2 regions of the Exiguobacterium sp. s80 genome follow, and region 1 is predicted to be linked to the other one. Evidence: a T-box and tRNA genes for the amino acid it is inferred to sense, from the RefSeq annotation. Region 1 holds a T-box; the other holds one or more tRNA genes.

The links. A T-box is a leader RNA that pairs with one kind of tRNA and senses whether it is charged. The one in region 1 lies ahead of leuS (leucine--tRNA ligase), so its partner is inferred to be a tRNA-Leu.
Region 2: it has a tRNA-Leu gene. The T-box ahead of leuS (leucine--tRNA ligase) is inferred to sense a tRNA for this amino acid. The anticodon was not compared.

Annotation. Positions count from the first base shown of each region.
Region 1 covers NZ_JACSMP010000003.1:56,640-61,071, forward strand. Annotated here, with positions in the region: gene KNP94_RS08175 (hypothetical protein) at 1-179, opposite strand, end outside; gene leuS (leucine--tRNA ligase) at 312-2,717, opposite strand; T-box leader at 2,764-2,986, opposite strand; gene KNP94_RS08185 (HAD family hydrolase) at 3,026-3,670, opposite strand; gene KNP94_RS08190 (peptidoglycan bridge formation glycyltransferase FemA/FemB family protein) at 3,732-4,432, opposite strand, start outside.
Region 2 covers NZ_JACSMP010000001.1:936,880-941,311, forward strand. Annotated here, with positions in the region: gene KNP94_RS04990 (amino acid ABC transporter ATP-binding protein) at 1-216, opposite strand, end outside; gene KNP94_RS04995 (amino acid ABC transporter permease) at 213-857, opposite strand; gene KNP94_RS05000 (transporter substrate-binding domain-containing protein) at 897-1,664, opposite strand; tRNA gene KNP94_RS05005 (tRNA-Leu) at 1,989-2,072, opposite strand; gene KNP94_RS05010 (alpha/beta hydrolase) at 2,151-3,080, opposite strand; gene KNP94_RS05015 (hypothetical protein) at 3,101-3,442, opposite strand; gene KNP94_RS05020 (S66 family peptidase) at 3,454-4,432, opposite strand, start outside.

The DNA.
Region 1 (4,432 bases):
GGAAGGCTTGGCGGCACTTGTTTGACAGCCGCTTGGTGTTTTGATTGCGTCTCGATTTTTGTGAAGGTCTCTTGAATTTGCACTAACGTCTCTGGTTTTGAGAAGACGAGTAGAATACAAAGGATCAGACCGGAGACGACGGCAAAAATCGTTGTATAGACTATATAGGATCGTTTCATTTACACAAATCGCCTTTCTCTCTCGGTTTCTGATTCAGTGTAGCAGAAGGCGCACTAAAAAAAAAGCGGACGCGAGACTGAATTCAAAAACAATCCCCTTCCCCCATGACTACATGGGCAAGGGGATTCGTATTAGTTTGCTACGATATTGATGAGCTTTTTCGGTACGACGATGACTTTACGAACCGTCTTGTCGCCAATCCACTCTTTTGTTTTTTCATCTGCAAAAGCGAGTGCTTCGATTTCTTCTTTTGTTGCGTCGATACTGATTGTCAATTTTGAACGGACTTTTCCGTTGACTTGAATGACGAACTCTATCGTATCACTGACGAGTTTCGTTTCATCATATGTCGGCCATGCCGCATACGTTAATGTCTCTTCAAACCCTAGTTGCTCCCATAACTCTTCCCCGAGGTGAGGTGCGACTGGTGTCAACAACTGAATGAATCCACGAAGGAAGTGACGCGGTAACACTTGCTGTTTGTTCGCTTCGTTGACGAAGACCATCAACTGCGAAATCCCTGTGTTGAATTGAATGTTCGAGAAGTCTTCCGTCACTTTCTTGACGGTCTGGTGATAGACACGTTCAAAGTCGGCATCAACCGTCTCGACATCTTGAATGTCTGCAGTCCGTTCGAACAAACGCCAGACGCGGTCAAGGAAGCGACGTGCACCGTCGAGCCCATTTTCCGACCAAGATACGGACGCATCGAGTGGTCCCATGAACATTTCGTACAGACGAAGCGTATCTGCTCCGTGTGATTTGACGATTTCATCCGGATTGATGACGTTCCCGCGTGATTTAGACATTTTTTCGTTGTTTTCGCCAAGAATCATCCCTTGGTTATACAGCTTTTGGAATGGCTCTTTCGTCGGAACAACGCCGATGTCGTATAACACTTTGTGCCAGAAACGTGCGTACAGTAAGTGAAGGACCGCATGTTCTGCCCCACCGATATAAATATCGACCGGAAGCCAGTATTTTAATTTCTCCGGATCCGCGAGTGCCTCTTCATTATGCGGATCGATGAAACGAAGGTAGTACCAGCAGCTACCGCCCCATTGTGGCATCGTGTTCGTTTCGCGGCGTCCTTTCATCCCTGTCACAGGATCCGTATAGTCGAGCCACTCTTCTGCAAGAGCAAGCGGCGACTCTCCTGTTCCCGACGGTTTGATTTCAGGAATCATCGGAAGTTCAAGCGGCAACTCTTCTTTATCCAGCGTCTTCATCGTTCCATCTTCCATATGGACGACTGGAATCGGCTCGCCCCAATAGCGTTGACGGCTAAAGAGCCAGTCACGCAGACGATACGTAATTTTCTTCCGTCCGACTTGGTTCGTTTCGAGTTCCGCGATGATGGTTTCGATTGCGTCCGCCTTCGAGAGACCGTCGAGCATTTGTGAATTGACATGCTCCCCTTCTCCCGTATACGCTGCTTCGTCGACATTTCCGCCTTTTACGACTTCGATGATTGGAAGGTCAAACTGTTTCGCAAACTCATGATCGCGTTCGTCATGTGCCGGAACGGCCATGATGGCACCTGTTCCATACGTCGCAAGAACATAGTCGGCAATCCAGATCGGAAGACGTTCGCCAGAAATCGGGTTGACGGCGAACGCACCCGTGAAGACACCTGTCTTCTCTTTTGCAAGATCCGTCCGTTCAAGATCCGATTTCGTCTGAACAGACGCGATATAACGTTCGACTGCTGCCTGATGTTCTGCTGTCATGATGTCCGCGACGAATGGATGCTCCGGTGCTAAGACGAGGTACGTTGCGCCGAAGACTGTATCCGGACGTGTCGTGAAGACCGTGACTTGTTTTTTGTGGCCGTCAATCGTAAAGTCGATTTCCGCACCTTCCGATTTACCAATCCAGTTCCGCTGCATTTCTTTCACCGACTCCGGCCAATCGAGTTCATCTAAATCGTCGAGGAGACGGTCCGCGTATTCCGTAATCTTAAGGACCCACTGGCGCATCGGGACACGGACGACGGGATGATTTCCACGTTCAGACAATCCATCGATGACTTCTTCATTCGCAAGGACCGTTCCAAGTGCCGGGCACCAGTTGACTGCCACTTCATCGACGAACGCAAGTCCTTTTTCGTACAGTTGTGTAAAGATCCACTGTGTCCATTTGTAGTATTTCGGATCCGTCGTATTGATTTCACGGTCCCAATCATATGAAAAACCGAGGTCTTTCAACTGACGTTTGAACGTTTCAATATTTTGTGCCGTGAACTCACGCGGGTCATTCCCCGTATCGAGTGCATACTGTTCTGCCGGGAGTCCGAACGCATCCCATCCCATTGGGTGAAGGACGTTATACCCTTGCATCCGTTTCATCCGTGCGAGGATATCCGTTGCCGTGTATCCTTCCGGGTGTCCGACATGCAGTCCTGCTCCCGATGGATAAGGAAACATGTCGAGGGCATAAAAGCCTTCCTTACTTGGGTCTTCCGTCGTTACGAACGCGTTATCCTGTTCCCAGCGCGCTTGCCATTTTGGTTCAATCTCACGATGATTATACGACATCTATTCTTCCTCCTCTGATTAAAAAAACCGGTCCTCCGCCCCTAAGAATAGGGACGAAAGACCGGTTTGGCTTCCGCGGTACCACCCACGTTGTCTGTCAATGACAGACCGCTTGACTCACAGATAACGGTGTGAAGGACCGGATTCGCTACTCGTTGTTCACGAATCATGCTCCCTGACGAGTTCATGGACAGTTCCGACTGGTTTGCACCACCCACCAGTTCTCTAAACGGAATGTCTCCACTACTACTTCAGTTCGTTGCATCTGACTATCTATTAGTTAGTTTAATCTGAATCTTAATCAACCGTCAACGTTTCCGTAAAATTTCTCCAATCGCAGCATGTGTTGAAACCTGATGATCCGCGTGATGTAACATCTGCCCCGGCATCCGGTCGTCGAGTAACGCGATGACTTCCATCCCAGCTTTTTTCGCCCCCATCATGCCGTTCGCCGCGTCCTCAATGACGATACATGACTCTGGGGCGAGACCCATCCGTTTTGCTGTCAGCTCGAAGATAGCTGGGTCCGGTTTAGAGCGCGGGACTTCAAAACCGCTCGTGTAGGCGTCGACTGTCAACCCATAAAATGCGATGACGCGTTCAATTTTTTCAAGCGAACTCGATGATGCAATTGCAATCCCGTAACCTTCGCTTCGAGCGATACTCATCAACTCATGAACCCCTTCCTTTAATCCACAGTCTTCCGGCTTGGCGTGTTGTTGAAATAAGTCATGTTCCTGTGCAAGTAACACATCCGTTTGATGCGGTAAGCGATGTTGTTCAATTAATTCCTGCCACATCTCGTCGCCCGTCTTACCCATGAAGGTCGCATATTGAACTAAATCAAGTGGAATCCCGAGTTGATGAAACATTTTTTTATGTACCCCAAAGTAGCGAATTTCACTATCTAAAATGACGCCATCCATATCGAAGATTAAACCCCTCGTTTGCATCCCATTCACTCCTTTTTTTGATTTTAACAAAAAAAACGACAGTGATGGACTGTCGTTTTTATCATTTCGAAATCAGTGTTGGTTGCGAACGATATCCCGGAAAATAATGTTCCAACTCTCCGTCTCCATAGAGCTGGCACAGTTGTTCATATTGAGCAGGCAGTAGAACATTTTTTCCTAAATGATATTCAAATAAACGATAGCCCGTATAGCGACACTTACTCTCGAACAGGCTATCACGCTCTTTATACCCGCCACCTAAATGCTGTTCGACCAACCCGGCATCTTTCGCACATAAAATAGCCTCAAATTCTAACCGTTGATTTGGATAGACCTTATGTTCATCCCGCTTACAGCCAATCAAATGACCATGTGCAAATTCTCGGCCAAGTAAAACGAAGTAACCTCCGATGATTTCCTCGTTAAGTTCTGCAATCAAGAGGAGCGGCGTACAGAGGCTCGTCGACTCAAATAACTGTTCGAAGTAGTCTCGAGAAAAGTAGTAATGGCTCGAGGCATCCTTTCGGTCCATCGTCTGATAATACAACTGAATGAATGATTGTAAATCTTCGTGTGTCCCTCGTCGGACAACTAAGTCAGAAGCCAATGATTTCCGAACCATACTCCGCGTCTTTTTATGAAATGTCTGTGTAATTTCTTCTACGGATGGTCGTAAGTCGATACTCGTAGTATGTCGAATAAATTCTTTTTGCGTCCAGTGGTGCGCAAACCGCTGATTTTCAGTCAACGGATTGTATCGGA
Region 2 (4,432 bases), on a different contig from region 1:
GACTTTCGGGTCCGTGATATTGTGCTTATCGATGATGACTGTCCCACCTGTAATGTCTTCCAGACGATTCAGACAACGAAGAAACGTACTTTTCCCGGAACCAGATGGCCCAATGACGCAAACGACTTCTTTCTCTTCTACTTCAACGGAGATATCCTTTAGGACTTCATTTTTTCCGAATGACTTTTTTAAGTTATCTACTTGAATGATACTCATCGTAGCGTAAACCTCCGTTCCAAGAATTTCGCTAACATCGACAGCAGATAGATGATGACGAAATACATTAAGCCGACGACGGACCAGACGATGAACGGTTCAAACGTCGTCGCTTGCTGGACTTGTCCTTGTTGCGTCAAATCGGCGATGCCGATAATCGAGAGCAACGAAGTATCCTTTAAACTAATGATCGATTGGTTCGTAATGGTCGGCAACATTCTCCGAAAAGCTTGCGGTAAAATGATTTGGACCATCGTTTGACGGCCCGTCATCCCGAGCGATCGTGCGGCTTCGGTTTGACCTTTGTCAATCGACTGGATGCCGGCCCGGATGATTTCTGCAAAATAGGCCCCTGCATTGATCGCGACCGTCAAAATCCCCGCGTACATCCGGTCCATCGATAACCATTCGAGTGAGTTCAAACCAAAATAAATGAAGAACAGTTGAACGATGAACGGTGTCCCACGAATCACATCGATATAAACGATCGCAATCCCATTTAAAAGTTTTAATGGAGACAAGCGCATCAAGGCAACGATGAGACCAATCAAGAATCCTGCGATGACGGCGATGATAAAGATATATAAGGTAACTTGTAACCCATCTAAGAAAAACGGAAATGCAGCTTTTGCTACTTCCATCAGCAGCTCAACTCCCTTATCATTCACTCAATCGGGTGATTATTTTAAATAACGATCAACGATTTCGTCGTACTCGCCACTGTCTTTTAAATTCGCTAAACCTGTATTGATTTTTTTCATCAAGTCTTCGTTTTCCCCTTTAAGGACGGCAATCCCGTAATTATCTCCATTTAAACGATCTCCCACGAGTTTCAGACCAAGGTTTTGTTGTTTGTTGGCATACGAGATGACTGGATAGTCTTCAATCAAGGCTGCTGCATTCCCATTTTTGACTTCCTGGAACATCGCTGGACTATCATTGAATTGTGTAACTTTAATGCCTAGCTTATCCGCGTTATCCGTTGCATACTTTGCCCCCGTCGTCCCTTTTTTAACTGCCACGCGTTCCCCTTTTAAATCATCAACCGACTTGATGTCATCATTGTTGTCTTTGACGACAAGAATCAGTCCGGCTTCAAAATATGGGTCAGAGAAGGTAACGACTTTTTCACGTTCCGGTGTGATACTCATCCCGGCAATCGCGATGTCGAGTTGATCCGCCTGCAGAGCAGGAATGATTCCGCTAAAGTCCATCGCTTCAAATTCAATCTTGAAGTTTTGGTCGTCTGCAATCGCTTGAATCAAATCGATATCGATTCCTTTGTACGTATCCCCGTCCTTGTACTCGAATGGTGGATAGGTGACGTCGATCCCGACTTTGTACGTTTTGTCCTCTGACGATGAATCATCATTTGAACCGATGCTACACGCACTTAATACGAACAGACATCCCATCAATAAAAATAAGATAGAAAAACGTTTATTCATCCTTTTTACCCCCTTCTTTTGAAGGCACGGCCCTCTATTAGGATATTTTCCTTAATAATGGTCCCTTTGAAACATGTTTTGGTAAAAAAACTGAATTATCTGAAAGAAAACTAAAAAAGTCGCGATTTTCGATCTAACTGCTTCCTAGCGGAAAGCAAACAGGAGCGACCCTGCAGCTTCGCTGTAGCGGCGCGATGTTTGCCACAGGAAGACGCTTAGGAAGGAAAGAGAGAACAAAAAAAGATGGAAAATCACATGCAAGTGACCTTCCATCTAGTTTGTCTATAGTCTGTGACCTACTAACAGGTCTTCAACTTATGGAAATGCCGCCGAGAGGACTTGAACCTCCACAGTGTTGCCACCACTAGATTCTGAGTCTAGCGCGTCTACCGATTCCGCCACGACGACATGACTTATATGATTGTAGAATACGAAATGGACTGATTTTTGTCAATCCATTCCTTCCGCTTCATACACTTTCATTTGTCATGCTGACAATACGCGCCGAACAAATGCCTCGACGACTTCATCGTATCGATCGGGTGCTTCAAAATAAGCCATTGCATGTGCCGCATTCGGAATGACGACGAGTTCCTTCTTCGTTTGGCAAGCATCATACAGTTCATAGACCATCGATGTCGGAACGAACGTATCTGCATCCCCATGAATGAATAAGATCGGTACCGCCGCCTTTTTGACTTGTTTTAGTGCGGAAGCTTCACTGAAGAAGTAACCAGCCTTTAATTTCGTCAATAAACTCGTCATCGCAAGGAACGGAAAGTGCGGCAAACGATACATCCGTTTCATCTGATAGGCGAGGACTGCGTTGACTGATGTATAAGCACAGTCGGAGATGATGCCTTTGACTTGAGCAGGTAATGTTTCTCCGCTCGTCATCAAAACCGTCGCCCCCCCCATCGATACACCATGTAAAAAGATGGAAGAATCCGTTCCAACACGTCCGACTAAATAGTCGATCCAGCGCAGACAGTCTTGCCGGTCATGCCAACCGAAACCGATGTAATTTCCGTCACTTTTTCCGTGACCACGATTGTCCGGCATCAACACATGAAAACCCGCTTGATGATACAGATAGGCGAATCCTGCTAAGTCCGTTCCGACACCACCGTAACCATGTACGAGAATGACGACTCGATCGGACGCAACGAGTGGCGGTAAGTAATGTGCGCGAAGGGTTAATCCATCATGTGCTTGCGTCGCGACGAGTTCTAACGGTTGTTCCTTAATCCATGTCTGACCCGGTTGCATCAATCGGACCATCTCATCACTTAAATCACGGTTGTTCGTCAAGAAGGGTTTCGGATTCGTTGCGATCGCCATTTCGTAAAAGTAATAGCTTGCTGCAAGCATCCCTGAACCAATCACGCCTAAACCAATTTTTGTACCTGTTCGCATCCGGTCCTCACTCCTTGTTGTTATAGTTCGATTTCTAGTTGAGCTGACGACTCTGGATGATCATCTTGTAATATGTGCTGGCGCAACCGTTGTTCATGCTGCGCCTTCCGGTAAGCGAATTCGCGAATGAGCTCTTGCCCCGCAAATCCTTCTTCAACGATTTGCGCTAATAATTCGGTCTCCATCTCGACCATCTCGTCTGGATTGCGCATGACGAGGACTTGTCCGACTTGCGCAATCATTACTTCATCCGTCAGTCCGAGTGCATCATAAAAAGGTTCTGGTAACGTCATCCGGCGTGTTTCCGGATTGATGTAGATTCGCTTATATGCACCAAGCGATTGAAAATGTCGTGTCGCCATATGAAATCTCCTTAGTTGAATGTCATATCAAGCCGTGAATCTTTTCCTTGAAGCGTCACTGTTGCCGTCGCACCGTTGACGAGTGTCAATTGGGGCGGCTGATGACCGATGTCTAAATCATAAAAAATCGGCAGTCCTGTCTCTGTTGCAATCATTTGGTAGACATCCAATAATGCATAATCTTCGATTGCCTGCCCTGCGCTTGTTCGACCAAACAAAATACCAGTTGCGTTATCAAACCAGCCGGCAAGATGCATCTGCATCAAGGAACGGTGAAGATCAGTCGCGCTGGCTTCACAGGCTTCGAAGTACCAAAGAATCGGTTCACCCCCGAGTTGTTGTTCTTGAAATGCACGGACATCGCCATAAGGCGTACCGATTAAATGACGGACGGTTTCGAGGCATCCTCCGAGAAGTCGACCCGTCACCTGAGTGATGGATGGATTCAGGGTTTTCCATTCCGTCGGTTGATCGAAATGGAACATAAAGCGCTCAGGGCGCACGTTGTGATTCCAGGCTGTCTGAAACCTTGTCGACATCCACTGGGTCACGGAACCATCACGCGGTGTTGCAAGCACGCGACGCCAAGCAGCTGTCGTCTCGTCCCATTCTTCACTTCTCAACTCAAGCACGTTCGGACCATGTGCTGTCGCAATCCCCGTTTTTACGGTAATTGCGAACAAGACCGTACTCGTATCTGAATATCCGAGTAACCATTTCACCGGCAGCTCATAAAAGTCTAGATGCGGTAATATATCCAGGGCACGTTCGCCACCAAACGGCGGCAGGATCGCATCGATATTTGGGTTTTGGAACATTTGCATCAATTCAGATGCCCGAACCGATGCTGTTGTACTCTGTGCTTTCTTTTGTGTCCAAACCGTATCACCAATCATCGTCTCCATCTGCCGATCCTCTAAACGTAACTTGGATTCTTCGAGTAAAGGATGGAGCGCATCAGGTAAGCCGGAAGATAATGCTGTTATACCA